2 regions of the Zymobacter palmae genome follow, and region 1 is predicted to be linked to the other one. Evidence: predicted binding sites of a transcription regulator. Region 1 holds the regulator's gene; the other holds the start of a gene.
What was found. The regulator LexA, encoded in region 1, represses DNA repair genes until DNA is damaged. The targets are predictions, from matches to a motif close to TACTGTNTANNTANACAGTA.

Region 1 (7,472 bases):
TGGCGTCGTAACGTCTGCTAGGGTAGGGTAGGCACATTTATTCCCATGCGCCGCAGCGGAAATCCCGCGGTGAGCGCGCTGCACAGAGATGGAATGCTATGGGTAAGTCACTGGTGATCGTGGAATCGCCGGCCAAGGCCAAGACCATCAATAAGTATCTGGGCGACGAGTTCATCGTGAAGTCCAGTGTAGGTCATATCCGTGACCTGCCGACGGGTGGCAATGATCGGCGTACGACGACGCCGGCAGAGCGCAGCCAGCAGGCTGCGCTGACGCGCAAAATGTCGCCTGAACAGAAGGCCGAATACAAGCTGCGCAAACAGCACGAGCAGTTGATTCGTCGCATGGGCGTCGATCCTGATCATGATTGGGAAGCGCACTACGAAATTCTGCCGGGCAAGGAAAAAGTCGTCGACGAACTGAAACGTCTGGCCCGCAAGGCCGACGCTATCTATCTCGCAACCGACCTTGACCGCGAGGGGGAAGCCATTGCTTGGCACCTTCGCGAGACCATCGGTGGTGATGAAGGCCGTTTCCGGCGTGTGGTGTTCAACGAGATCACTAAGAACGCGATCCAGCAGGCCTTCCAGTCGCCGGGCGAGTTGCAGATGCCACGCGTCCGCGCCCAGCAGGCACGGCGTTTCCTCGACCGCGTGGTGGGCTTCATGTTGTCGCCGCTGCTGTGGGGTAAGGTGGCCCGCGGATTGTCAGCCGGCCGCGTGCAGTCGGTGGCGGTGCGTCTGATCGTTGAGCGAGAACGTGAGATCCGTGCCTTCGTTCCTGAGGAATTCTGGGACGTCATGGCGCGTCTGCGCTATGGCAAGGACGACGTACTGAACTTCGAGCTCGTGCGCCAAAACGGTGAGCCGTTCCGTCCTGTTAGCGAAGAAGAGACACTGTCGCGCATCGCGGGGCTGTACGATGCGACTCTGGCGATCACCAAGCGTGAAGACCGCCCGACGTCCAGCAAGCCCGGCGCTCCCTTTATTACGTCGACGTTGCAGCAGGCGGCAAGTGGTCGCTTAGGCTTTTCGGTCAAGAAGACCATGATGCTGGCTCAGCGCTTGTATGAAGCGGGCTATATCACGTATATGCGTACCGACTCCACCAACCTGTCACAGGATGCCGTGGAGCAGGTGCGTGATCATATCGCTGCTGAATATGGCGATGCGTACCTTCCCGACGCTCCCGTGCGCTATTCCAGCAAGCAGGGCGCACAGGAAGCGCACGAGGCGATCCGCCCGACCGACGTGAAGCGTGCGACCTCGCAGCTGAGCGGCATGGAACGTGACGCGGAACGCCTCTACGAGTTGATCTGGCGCCAGTTCGTGGCCTGCCAGATGGTGCCTGCGCGCTATCTGTCGACGGCGCTGACCGTAGATGCCGATGGCTACACACTGCGTACGCGCGGCCGCGTACTGAAGTTCGACGGTTATACGCGCGTGCTGCCGCCGAGCAGCCGCAGTGCGGAAGATCAACAGTTACCGGACATCCAAGAAGGCACGGCGCTGACGCTGGATGGTCTCGACCCTGAGCAGCACTTCACCAAGCCGACGGCGCGCTACACCGAGGCCAGCTTGGTCAAGGAGCTGGAAAAACGCAGCATCGGTCGCCCATCCACTTATGCGTCGATCATCTCGACCATTCAGGATCGCGGCTACGTGCGGCTGGAGAACCGTCGTTTCTACGCCGAGAAGCTGGGCGAAATCGTGACCGACCGCTTGGTCGAGTCTTTCCAGGATCTGCTTGATTACAGCTTTACCGCGCGTATGGAAGGCAGCCTAGACGGTGTCGCCGAAGGCCAGCGCGACTGGCTGCAGTTGCTCAATACGTTCTATGGCGATTTTAAGGCCGAGCTCGACAAGGCCAGCGGCGATGACGGTATGCGCCCCAATCAGCCGGTCGATACCGATATCAAATGCCCGGACTGCGGTCGTCATATGCAGATCCGTACGGCATCGACAGGGGTCTTCCTTGGCTGCTCCGGTTATAACCTGCCGCCCAAGGAACGTTGCAAAAAGACCATTGACCTGCTGCCAGGTGAAGAAGCCGTAGCGGCGGATGCCGGTGATGAAGCCGAAACGGATGCACTGCGCGCCATGCACCGTTGCCCTATTTGTGGCACGGCGATGGACAGCTATCTGGTCGACGAACACCGCAAACTGCACGTCTGCGGTAACAGTCCTGATTGTGCCGGGTATGAAATCGAACACGGCAGCTTCCGCATCAAAGGTTATGAAGGTCCGACGCTTGAATGCGATAAGTGCGGATCGGAAATGCAGCTGCGTGCTGGGCGTTTCGGCAAGTATTTTGCCTGCACCAACGATGACTGCAAGAACACGCGCAAGCTGCTGAAGAGCGGTGAAGCGGCACCGCCGAAGATGGATCCGATTCCGATGCCGGAACTGGCCTGTCAGAAGGTGGAGGATCACTATGTCCTGCGTGATGGGGCCAGTGGCCTGTTCCTCGCCGCGAGCCAGTTTCCTCGCAAGCGTGAAACGCGGGCACCGTTGGTGCTGGAACTGCAGCCGCATCGCGAAACGCTGCCTGAAAAATACCACTTCCTGCTGGATGCGCCTGTGGCCGATCCGGACGGTCGTCCCGCACAGATCCGCTTCTCGCGTAAGAGCAAGGAGCAGTACGTGATGACTGAAGACAACGGTAAGGCTACCGGCTGGCGCGCCTCTTTCGTCGACGGGCGGTGGGTTGTAGAAGATAAGCGTAAGCCGGCTAAGAGTGCGAAGTGATGGATATTGATCCGTCACGCCGCACCCAGCGCTTGATGTATGATGCTGAGCTGTTGGCATCGCACGCCCTGTCGCTGGACGGGGCGCTGCAGCAGGCCTGTGAATCCGGAGCGCTGGTATTGGCCGAGCAGAGCCTAGCAGCGCTGGTGGCCGAACTGGCGGCGCCCCAATCGCTCGACGCTGGGCCGTGGCAGCAGATGCTAAACGCGCTGCCCGACACACTTCAGGAACGACGTCTGCTGGAGCGTGCATTGCTGACGGCGAACGGTGAGTTGTATGCGCTGTATCTTCGCTTAGAACAGCGGCGTACGGGGCACATCCCGGCAACGGTAGGGTTAATCGCCACCACGCTGTCTGTGGGTGAACGTGTAGCGCAGCTCAAAGATCAGTTAGTCGCATTGCGTGTGCTGGCCAATGGGTTGCGGGAGTCATCGCGCTTCTGCTGAGATGTCGCTCAAGAACATGGCGCTGGGCCGCTGACGTGGCTTGGCACTTCGTAGGTGTCTGTTTATCAAGGCGCTTGCCGTACGGCTTTATCAAGTCGCTAGGGTGAGCGCCTTGAACGTTTGTGTCGGGTAGTTTCTCTTCATCAACATGTAAGACACACCGCGTTAGAGTGGTGAACGCGCATTCCCTGTATCACCGTAATAGGGTATGAAAGGGCTGTTATGACCATCGCTGAAGGAGCATTCGTCATGCAAGGGTGGCTGTTTCTAGTGGTTGCCGTAGTGGCGGAAGTGATTGCAACGTCTGCGCTTAAGGCCAGCAACGGTTTTTCGCGTTTGTGGCCTTCAGTGCTGGTGGTCGTGGGGTACGGTTGCGCCTTCTATTTCTTGTCGTTGACGCTTCGGTATTTGCCGCTGGGTATTGCCTACGCCGTCTGGGCGGGATTGGGGGTAGTGCTGACCACGCTGATTGGTTGGGCACTTTTCCAGCAGAAGCTGGATGCCGCAGCGCTGATCGGTATAGTACTTATTCTGGCAGGGGTGATGGTCATGAATACGTTCTCTTCCGTTCAAGCGCACTGAGCGGCCGGAAAACAATCGCATGGTGCTCTCTATGCACATGCAGGGTTGCCGACGGAGAATATAGCGCGCGATCGTGGGCGGCTACCTTCCTTCTCATCCAGTACGACTTATCAAGGAAAATCATGCGTTACGCTATTTTTGATATCGACGGTACGATCAGTCAGGCGGGGCAACCGATTTCATCTTCCGTCGCCGAGGCGCTGTTGGCGCTGCGCGAACACTATCAGGTGGTTTTCGCTTCCGCACGGCCTGTGCGCGATATGCTGCCGCTGCTGCCAGATGAACTGCATGACGCTGTGATGGTGGGGTGTAATGGTGGGATGGCGTGGCAGCGCGGCGAGTTTATGATCAATGAAAAATTCGACGCCGACAGTGCGGCAAGCATGCTGGGGTGGCTGGATAATGCCCGTGCGGCCTATGTAGTGGAAAGTCACTGGCAGTACGGTTTCTCGCCCATCGCGCATGATTTCCACGACTATGTGCGTTCACTGAACGTCACGTTCCCTCCCGCCGAGCGCGATACAGTGATGGCGCAAGGGGTTAACAAGATCCTGATTCTCGATATGGCGCTGCGGGAACCGCTGTTAGAGTACCTGAGTGCTCAGCCCTTCAATGTCGTCGAAAAGCTCCACCGTTTCGATCACTGCTTCGATCTGATGCCCGGTCAGACCGATAAGGTGAATGCGCTGGATCGGCTGGCGATTGCACCCGAGCAGGCGATTATCTTCGGCAATGACCTTAACGATCAGGCCATGCTGGCCCGCGCAGCACACTCGGTCGTTGTGGGTGAATTCCAGCCGGCCACACCACCTCATCAGCGTGTCGCGTTCGACGAGGTAGCACAGGCCATCACCGCGCTGGCTGACAAGGTCGCGGCTTGATTCGTATCAGCGCTGAACTGTCGAGAAAATGGTAGGGGTATCTGCGCCTATCTACTGGAATATGAAGGCATCACGGTGCTAACGCACCGAGCATGGTGCTGCGGTATTCTTGCGCCTCGCCTGTCGCACGGGCTGCGCTGTCGTGGTACCCTGTGGTCAGACAACGACCATGGCGCTAATCGCTATGGTCGTTTTTTTACCATGAGAGGTGATTCATGATCGACAATGCGATTCTCGAGATCGTAGAGCTTCCAGACGGTGAGGTCGTGCTTCGTTCTACCGATAGCGATGATGAAGCTCCTTTGGTTAGCATTCGATTTTCCGAGCAGGCGCTGGAGCTGCTGCAGCGAAGCCGCTTCGATGTCGCACGGGAAATGATCGACCACGCTATCACGCGTTCGATGCTGTGGGACGGTGACGATACGCTGAGTGAGCAGGACGAAGAAGAGTCGGTGACCGTGCATTAATAAAAGACTGTTTCATAACCTAAGTGATCGCTTTTACCCTTTCTGAAATAGAAGGCTTCTACCGCAATGTTGTGGTTTGAAGGCCCTTCAATGACATGGGTATTGGCGTTATGGAACATGCTCTAAGCAGGTTGCACGATGAGCCGCGCTCAGTAGATAGTGTGCGGGAGTGCCTAGGGGGCGAATCCTAGGTCATGCCGATGATCACCATGATCGGCGCGGCACAGAATAAAAGAAAGGCGGGCAGGCCGATTCACACGGCCTGCCCGCCTTTTGTGTACCTATCTACGGCTAGACGTATCGCGAGGGATCAGTGCAGACCCTGATCGCCGCGGATGACGCCGACCCCGATACCTTCGATTTCCAGCGCATCGCGGGTGACATCCACCTCAATCGGTGCAAAGTCCGGGTTCTCTGCGATCAGGCGAACATGATTGCCCTGACGCTCGAAGCGTTTGACTGTTACGTCATCGCCCAGGCGAGCCACGACGATTTGGCCGTTGTGCACGTCCTGCGTCTTGTGCACCGCCAGCAGGTCGCCATCCAGAATGCCAACATCTTGCATCGACACCCCTTTGACGCGCAGCAGATAATCCGCGCGTGGCGAGAAGAAGTCTGGCGACAGCGGGCAGTAGCGGTCGACGTGTTCGGTGGCGAGAATAGGGCTACCCGCCGCAACCTGACCTACAATGGCCAGCGTATCGGTCGGTGCCGCTTCGTCGCGCTTGATGATGCGGATGCCGCGTGACGCGCCCGCGATCATTTCGATCACGCCCTTGCGTTTCAGGGCGCGCAGATGTTCTTCGGCGGCGTTGGCAGAGCGGAACCCCAGCGCTCGCGCAATCTCTGCCCGTGTAGGTGGATATCCCAGCGTATCGAGCGTCTCGCAGATGAAGTCAAAGACTTCCTGCTGGCGACGAGTGAGTGGTTTCGTCATGACAGGCCTTGTCGTCTTGGATGAAATAATATCTCTGTGATTATATCCAGTGTATTCTGCCACGCAAGTCAATTGCAGCATACGGCGCGTTATGGGGTAGAATAGTCGCCGCACGGGAATGGGGCGCGTTTTGTTCTCATGTGGCATGCGTGAACTTCAGTTCGGCACGAGGCTTCTTTTCTTTGGATCAGAGGGAAAACGTGCCGCCGGGAAAACCTTCCGGGCAAACGCGTGTCCGAAGGACTGTGTATCCGCGCCATCGGCATACCGCCAGCAGCGATAGTGTGCTTGCTCAGGCGGTGCGCCCGCTGTCTCCATGTGCTTCGCTCGTCACCTGACCTGGCTCCGGCTTCGTCAGGTGTTCTGTTTTCGGCATGGTAGTGCCGTATCCCACTTACATTTGAACAAGACTCTGGCAATGCAAGACGATCCGATTTTTGATTCTCATCGCCACGTGCAGGATATGAATGCGCTGATGGCGCAGGCTGACTGTCTGGTCACGCAAGAAGAAGTGGACGCCGCACTCGACGCCATGGCGACGCGCATGACGGAAGTGCTGGGTGACAAATTGCCGCTGTGCTTCTGCGTCATGAACGGTGGCCTCATCACGACGGGTCACTTGCTGACGCGTCTCGGCTTCCCGCTTGAAATCGATTACCTGCACGCGACGCGCTACCGCGGCAAGACCAGCGGTGGGGAATTGTTCTGGCGCGTTTCCCCCGAGCGGCCGATGAAAGGACGTCATGTGGTCGTCATCGACGATATTCTCGATGAAGGTGCCACGCTGGCGGCTATTCTGGAGTACTGCCGCGAAGCGGGTGCTGCAAGCGTCTCCTCTGCGGTGCTGGTCGACAAGAAACATGATCGCAAGGCCGTGCCGGGTCTGAAGGCCGACTTCTGCGGTCTGGAAGTCGAAGACCGTTACGTGTTCGGCTTCGGCATGGACTACAAGGGCTATTGGCGCAACGCGCCGGGTATTTTCGCGCCCAAAGGGCTATAAGGGCGCTTGCCCATGAGCGTGCGCAGTGAGGGCGCTTCGACCGTGACTTTGAATGTGAGGCCTATCTTTCAATGAGCAATCTGTCGAAGCTGTCGAGCCGTCTGATGAAGTATCGCCACCAGCTGGGGGTAGCCCTGATCGTGGCGATCTTCATCGGCGCGGTGTATGCCTGTTGGTCGATGGTCAGAAGCATTAATCTGAGCCAACTGCATGCGGCGCTGATAGCCGTGCCGCCACAGTGGATTGTGGGGGCCGTGCTGGCAGCGGTCGGCAGCTATGTGATGCTGTTGGGCTATGAATGGTCGGCGACGCGCTATGCTGGCGTCAGCGTGCCGTCGAGAGCGCTGGTCATGGCGGGTGTATGCGCATCAGCAGTGGGCAATGCGATTGGGCTGTCAATGCTGTCGGGCGG
Region 2 (7,472 bases), 980 kb from region 1:
ACAGTGCCCTTGATGGCACTGCCGGTATCCTGAGCGATAACCAGTTTCTGGATCGGTTCATTGGACAGCGGACGCGTGGTCGACAGAAATACCGGTGCGCCCAGTGGTACATGCGAGGGGTCGACGGCGATGCTGTGTTCCGGCGTTAGAGGAACGCCCAACGCGCCAGTGGGCCCGGTCGACTCATCGACGGCAGGCATCTCGCGGAAGAAGACGACGCGCGGGTTGGCATTGAGCATGTCGTCGACTTGCTGAGGGTGGGCATGTGCCCATTGCTTGATGCCTTTGATCGTGGCTTGGTCGGCGGTGATCTGATGACGATCAAGCAACCAGCGTGCGAAGGAACGGAAGGGCAGGTTGTTGGTGCCCGCAAAGCCCACGCGAATCATGCGGCCATCTTCCAGCCTGACGCGTCCTGAGCCCTGCACTTGCAGATAGGCCACATCGACAGGATCGTCCACCCATACTAGTTCTCGCCCTTTGAGGAATGGCTGCTTCATCAGGTGCGCACGTGGTTTGTTGACCTGCGTGCTGGCGATGCCGTGTGGATAGCGATAGACCGGCGTCTGATAGGGGCCGTGGCGGGTCAGAGAACCACGCAGCACGGGCTCGTAATATCCCGTGATCAGCCCGGTTGTTGAGCCATCGTCGTTGGTCAGATGCCATGGCCGGAAACGTTCTTCGAAGAAGCGCTGTAGCTCGCTGGCATTGGCGGCGTTCATGCGCTGAGCGTCCATGCACACCTGCTGCCAGTCACGCTGCTTACCCAGTGCTTTGCAGCTTTGCAGGAACGGTTGCCATGCCGACTGTGCCTGGCGCTCTGACCAACCGGGAAGCTGCTGCCAGTCTTCCGTGCGCCAGCGCGTCAGTGACGAGCCACTACCGGCATCGGTGCGCAGACCCGGCACGTAAGCTGTGTTCTGGGGTGTGGACGGGCGAGGTGCTGTCGAGCTACAGGCCGTTACCAGTAGGCCTGCGAACAGCAGATGACCAAAAGACATCAGAGAGCGCAGATAGCGAAGCGAACGCACGACAGACCTCGTTGCAATACGTAAATGATTGCGATGGGATGGCGGGGCATCTCTCGCAATGATGAAAGGCGGACGTTGCGTAGTGTAGAGACTCGACGGCCCTCTGTTCCAGCATTTGCAATGCGGTTTTTACAGAGGGTAAGTTTCGCTACGCTTTTCTATGACCCATGGGTATGACAAGGATTCCGTCGGTAATGCACAAGAACACGCCGCAGCTTCATCTCGGTCTGGCCATGTGGGCCAATCCTGATTGGAAAGGAAGCCTCTATGCGCCGCATACGGCGATGACGGAAAGTCTGCCCGACTACGCTGCGGCTTTCGATGCCGTGGAAGGCAATACGACGTTCTACAGCGGTATTCCCAAGGAAGAGACCGTGCGAGTTTGGGCCGCTCAGACGCCCGAGTCGTTTCGCTTTTGTTTCAAGCTGCCCGCTTTCATCACACATGAAAAGCGTCTGCGTGACTGTGAGGCCGATATTGCACGCTTTCTTGAACGGTTAAGTCTGTTGGGACCTCGCCTCGGGCCGGTCATGGTTCAGTTGCCGCGCGATCTGGGTCAGGAAGCCATGATTGATCTCGAACGCCTTCTAGTGCAGTGGCCTGCCCATATTCCCTGTGCCGTTGAACCACGGTCGTTTGATTTCTTTGCCAAAGGCGACGCGGAGCGAGCGTTCAATCGTCTGTTGATAACTCACAACGCTGACCGTGTCATGCTGGATGTTCGGCCGGTAATGATGAATCCGGGGGCTCCCGGTTCGGCCCTGTGGAAGGCACAGCAGGAGAAACCCAAACGCCCGCTGCATGTGATCGCTACGGGGTCGCGGCCTATCGTGCGCTTTATCGGCCATTTTGAGGATCAGATCAACGATCCGTTGTTTGCGCCGTGGGTCGATCGGCTTGCCCTGTGGATAAGTCAGGGGAAAACCCCTTTTCTGTTTGTGCATACTCCTGACAATCGGCAGGCACCAACGCTGGCACGGCGCTATGCCGAGCAGGTTTCAGCAGCACTGCAGCATAATGGTCAGGTAAGGGTGCCGGACACGTTTGCTGGGGAGCATCAAAGCACGCTGTTCTGACCCATAGAGGGAAGCCGTTTGGGCTTGCGACTAGATCAGGTTATCCACATGCGGTTTCAGCGTTGTAGGCCTGCATTCTTCTGAAGAGGACTCTGGCGCTATCGGGCGGTGATCAGGGCTTCATGGTATGCTGTGGTTATTTACAGCGCGCCTTGAAGGGACGCTGAATACCGTCTTTCTACTTCTCTATTCAAGACCTCTGGTCGCAGCGATGAAGGTGCCGTCCAGAGGCCATCAGCGGAACACCAGACATGAACTCCCATCATCTGCTTGATTCGCTCAACGACGAACAGCGCCAGGCCGTCAGCGCACCGCAGGGCAACCTGCTGGTACTGGCAGGGGCTGGCTCCGGCAAGACGCGCGTGCTGGTGCACCGCATCGCTTGGATGCTGGAAGTCGAGCGCTTGTCGCCCTACAGCATTTTGGCGGTAACCTTCACCAACAAGGCCGCACGTGAAATGCGTACGCGTCTGGAAGCGTTGCTGAGCGTCTCGCCGCGGGGCATGTGGGTCGGTACGTTCCACTCCATTGCGCACCGTCTGCTGCGCACGCACTGGCACGATGCAAAGCTGCAGGAACACTTCCAGATCATCGACAGTGATGATCAGCTGCGGCTGATCAAGCGCCTGTTGAAAGACCACAACATTGACGATGAAACCTATCCGCCTCGGCAGGTGATGCAGTTCATCTCTGGGTGCAAAGAAGAAGGACTGCGACCGGGGCAGGTCGAGGCGCATGGCGATCAGTACTTGCTGCGGATGGTCGAGCTGTACGAACTGTATCAGCTGACCTGCGAACGCTCAGGGCTGGTCGACTTTGGCGAGTTGCTGCTGCGCTCGCTGGAGCTGCTGCGTGACAATCCCCCGTTGCTTGAGCACTACCGTGAGCGGTTCGGCCATATCCTTGTGGATGAGTTTCAGGATACCAACCGTCTGCAGTACGCGTGGCTGAAGCTACTCGCGGGTCCCAATGGCCATGTGACAGCCGTGGGCGATGATGACCAGTCTATTTATGGCTGGCGCGGTGCGCGCGTCGAGAACATCGTGCGCTTTAGCGAGGAGCTACCGAACACGCAGGTCGTGCGCTTGGAACGCAACTACCGCTCGACCAATGTGATTTTGGATGCGGCCAACGCCTTGATCCGCAACAACACTGGGCGCATGGGCAAAGAGCTGTGGACCGATATCAGCGGTGGCGAAAAAATCTCGGTGTATGCGGGGTTCAATGACCTCGACGAGGCACGCTATATCGTCGATACACTGCAGAAACTCATCAAAGAACACGACTACAAGCGTAGTGATATTGCCATCCTCTATCGCTCCAACGCGCAGTCGCGCGTTATTGAGGAAACGCTGATTCGTTCCAAGGTGCCGTACCGTATCTACGGTGGACACCGCTTCTACGAGCGCCTTGAGATCAAAAACGCGTTGGCCTATCTGCGCTTGATGGTCTCACGCGAAGACGACGCGTCGCTTGAGCGAGTCATCAACGTGCCCGCCCGCGGCATAGGTACCAAGACAGTTGAATTGTTGCGAACACATGCTCGTGACGAAGGCATTTCACTGTGGCAGGCATTGCACGACCTTGTCGCTCACAAGCAGGTCAGCGGGCGCGCCGCTAGCGCGTTGCAGACCTTCGCTAATCTTGTCGATCGTCTCGACAACGAAACTTCGGGACTAATGCTGCACGAAATCATCGACCACGTGATTACCGTGACGGGATTGATTGAGCACCATCGCGCAGAGAAGGGTGAGAAGGGGCAGGCGCGTGTAGAGAACCTAGAAGAGCTGGTCAGTGCAGCACGTGCATACGTGCAGGGAGACATGCGCGGTACCGACCCCTTCGAACCGGCCGGTGAAGCAGTTGGCGACGCTACACTGGAAAACTTCCTTTCTGAAGCGGCACTGGATGCTGGGGATCACGAAGCCGACGAATTCGAAGATGCGGTACAGATGATGACGCTGCACTCAGCGAAAGGGCTCGAGTTCCCGGTCGTCTTCATTGCCGGTATCGAGGAAGGGTTGTTCCCACACAATCGGTCGATAGAAGATCCCGCTGGGTTGGAGGAAGAACGACGCCTCTGCTACGTGGGTTTGACACGCGCCATGCAGCGTCTGTACCTGACCTATGCCGAGATGCGCCGTCTGCACGGCAAGGAAACCTATCAGCGGGCATCGCGCTTCATTCGCGAACTGCCCGAAGACCTGATTGAAGAAGTGCGCTTGCGTGGACAGGTTGCCCGTCCTATGCCGCCGTCCCGCAGCAGCTTTTCATCGAAGAATGCATCGCGTGGTGGGCTGTACGATTCCAAGCGCTCGCTCGAGCAGCAGCAGGCTGAGCACGATGGCATGAGCCTATCGCTGGGGCAGCGCGTTTCTCACCCGGTCTTTGGGGACGGTACTGTGATTGGTGCCGAAGGCCAAGGCAGTCGTGCGCGCGTCCAGATCAATTTCGACGATGAAGGCAACAAGTGGTTGGTGCTGGGCTTTGCCAAGCTGCAACCGCTCTAAGCGCTCGTGCCTTCCGCGCTGAGCGCGGTACATCGCGTTACCCTTATGATGCCGTCGCATTCTGCTCACGCAGGGTGCGCCGGCATTGTTATCCTCGGGTATAAATATCAACCAACAAGGGCCATGTCATGAATGCAATCGATGCCTTACAGCAGGGCGCCCGAATGGTGCTGTCCCCCGGATTGCGTCGTTACGTCGTCGTTCCGGTGGCTATCAGCGCGGTGCTGTACGTTGTGCTACTGGGCTTTCTCTACGCTTACCTGCCTGGCTGGAGCGATGCGCTGACCCGCCATTTTCCTTCATGGCTGCATTGGTTGTCGTGGCTGATATGGCTTTTGATGATGGCTACATCGTTAGTTATCACTTACTTCACATTCACGCTTGTCGTTGCCTTTCTGGCGTCCCCCTTCTATGGCCTGCTGGCGGAACAGGTCGAACGGCAGCTAGGGGGGAGTGGCAGTCAGGACGAGCGGCGCTGGGGGCAGCTGATCACTGATAGCCTCGGGCGTGAATGGCAAAAACTGTCGTTCATCCTGCCGCGGATGGCGCTGCTGTTCGCTATCGGCTTTGTTCCGGGGACACAGCCGTTCATGCCAGTGGCCTGGCTGCTTCTTTCGGCTTGGTGCCTGTCCATTCAGTATCTGGACTATGTGATGGATAACCATCAGGTGAGCTTTGCGGATATGCGTGGCTTGCTATGGAAGCATAAGGGACAGACGCTGCTCTTTGGTCTTATCCTGACGCCTCTTATCGTCGTCCCGATACTCAATCTGATTATTATGCCCGCGGCCGTAGCCGCAGGCGTTATTCTCTGGAGCCACCATTATCGAACGGGGTCTTGATAGTCGAGTGCTTTTGATAAGCCATCTCTGGGGTTTGTAAGTGGTTACAAACTTTGGATGCCGTCAATTGATGCCATGTTTGCCTTCTAAGCCAGTTTTCAGCAGGGCAGGAAGGAGAGTAAATCAGAAGGTGCTACGCTTCATAGAGTGGTGCGGTTCAGTATGAGCGCAGTCCACCGTGTCATATTTCATCGGCTCTGATGGCCAGCGGCTATGACCATCGGGGCATTTTCCCCTTTACCGTCATTCTTGTACCTGAGACCTCATTCATGGCCCGTGAATCGCGTTCGCTTCGCCGTCTGGCGCTGCCATCAGTATTACTGGGAATGGTTATGACGGCAGTGGTGGGGTGTGCTGGCGAGCCTGCCAAACCCACCACGCGTTCTCCCTCACTCAAAGTGGTCGATCATCAGCCGATCAGCCCTCCCGTGTTGCAGGATGCCTTTCCTCCTCGCTATTACAGCCCCGCAGAAGCACAGAAGCTAGAACGACGCAGTGGCTATCGCGTCGATCACAGCCTGCGCTCTTCCGCGGCCAACGCACGTGTGCGAACGCTGGTGATCCACTACACGGGGGGAGACGATCCCGCTGCCATCCGTGAGCTGACCGGCGAACACGTTGGCGTGCACTATCTGATTCCCGAACAAACCGGCATCTACAATAGCCAGCCTGTCATCATGCAGCTGGCCGATGAGGATCTGCGGGCATGGCATGCGGGCGTCAGTTCGTGGAAAGGACGCGACAACCTTAACGACACCTCCATCGGTATCGAGATCGTCAATCCCGGTTTCACGCGGACTGAAACAGGGATGGTGTGGCATCCGTTTTCATCTTCTCAGATTAATCAGGTTGTGGTGCTCGCGAAGGATATCGTTAACCGCTATGGCATCACGCCGACCGATGTCGTAGGGCACTCGGATATCTCGCCGGGCCGCAAGCTGGATCCGGGTCCCTTCTTCCCATGGAAAGAGCTGGCCGATGCGGGGGTGGGGGCGTGGCCTGATAGCGCTACGATCGCTGCCTATCGGCAGCGCTTTGATAGTCTGGGCCTGCCGGCGATTGGTGATCTGCAGAACGCGTTTTCACGCTATGGCTACAGTTTGGTATCCAGCGGGGTAATGGATGAGAAGACACGGCAGGTCGTGGCTGCGTTCCAGATGCACTTCCGACCCGCCGATTACAGTGGCGTTGCCGATGCGGAAACAACGGCCATTCTGTTTGCGCTGCTCGACAAGTATCAAGGGCCTGCCGTTGCCCAACAATTGCTAGGCAGCCGCTTCGCACCTAAGCCTGTTCCTGTGCGTGCCGTCAGACGTAAGTAAGTGATCGCTATCGCTGAATAGATCTTTAAACAAGGGAATAAAAAAGGCGCATCATCATGATGCGCCTTTTTTGTGAGAGCAAAAGAGAGGGTTACAGGCCGTTAGGAATCAGGCGGTCTTCAGGGAAATGTAGGCTGAAGCGGGCACCTTCTCCGGGAGCACTCTTAATGGTCAAATAGCCTTTGTGGCGCAGCATGACGTGCTTGACGATCGCAAGCCCAAGCCCCGTTCCCCCAGTGGCACTGGAACGCCCCTTGTCGACACGATAGAAACGTTCGGTTAGGCGTGGAAGGTGGCGTTGGTCGATACCATCGCCATCATCTGCCACTTCGAGAATGCCGCCTTGAACGCTGCCATGTGCGTCACGTTCCAATGTCCACGTCAGCTCGATAGTGCGCTGTTGGCCGGAATAGCGCACGGCATTCGATACAAGATTGGTGATGGCGCTACGAATTTCGAGAGGGTCGCCGTAGAGGCTGTAGCCCGGTTCGACCTTCATAGTCAACGTATGGCCGTAGGACTCCGATAGTGCGATACCGTCACGGCGCACGTTGTCGATCAGGGCTGCAATATCCATGATGGCGTGAGGCGTGGTGCGGGTATCGTTTTCCAAGCGCGATAGCATCAGCAGGTCATCGGTCAGGTGCTGCATGCGCTCGGCCTGCTGTTGCATCTGGCCGATGCCGCGAGC

Region 2: the regulator LexA is predicted to act here: its motif matches at 2,236-2,255, upstream of uvrD (DNA helicase II).

Annotation. Positions count from the first base shown of each region.
Region 1 is NZ_AP018933.1:2,112,773-2,120,244, reverse strand. Features, by position in the region: gene topA (type I DNA topoisomerase) at 99-2,747, shown strand; gene ZBT109_RS09475 (DUF6586 family protein) at 2,747-3,193, shown strand; gene ZBT109_RS09470 (DMT family transporter) at 3,443-3,775, shown strand; gene ZBT109_RS09465 (HAD-IIB family hydrolase) at 3,898-4,656, shown strand; gene ZBT109_RS09460 (hypothetical protein) at 4,872-5,123, shown strand; gene lexA (transcriptional repressor LexA) at 5,434-6,060, opposite strand; gene ZBT109_RS09450 (hypoxanthine-guanine phosphoribosyltransferase) at 6,479-7,060, shown strand; gene ZBT109_RS09445 (lysylphosphatidylglycerol synthase domain-containing protein) at 7,132-7,472, shown strand, end outside.
Region 2 is NZ_AP018933.1:73,007-80,478, forward strand. Features, by position in the region: gene mltA (murein transglycosylase A) at 1-1,031, opposite strand, end outside; gene ZBT109_RS00355 (DUF72 domain-containing protein) at 1,226-2,107, shown strand; gene uvrD (DNA helicase II) at 2,359-4,617, shown strand; gene cysZ (sulfate transporter CysZ) at 4,746-5,459, shown strand; gene ZBT109_RS00370 (N-acetylmuramoyl-L-alanine amidase) at 5,729-6,781, shown strand; gene phoR (phosphate regulon sensor histidine kinase PhoR) at 6,873-7,472, opposite strand, start outside.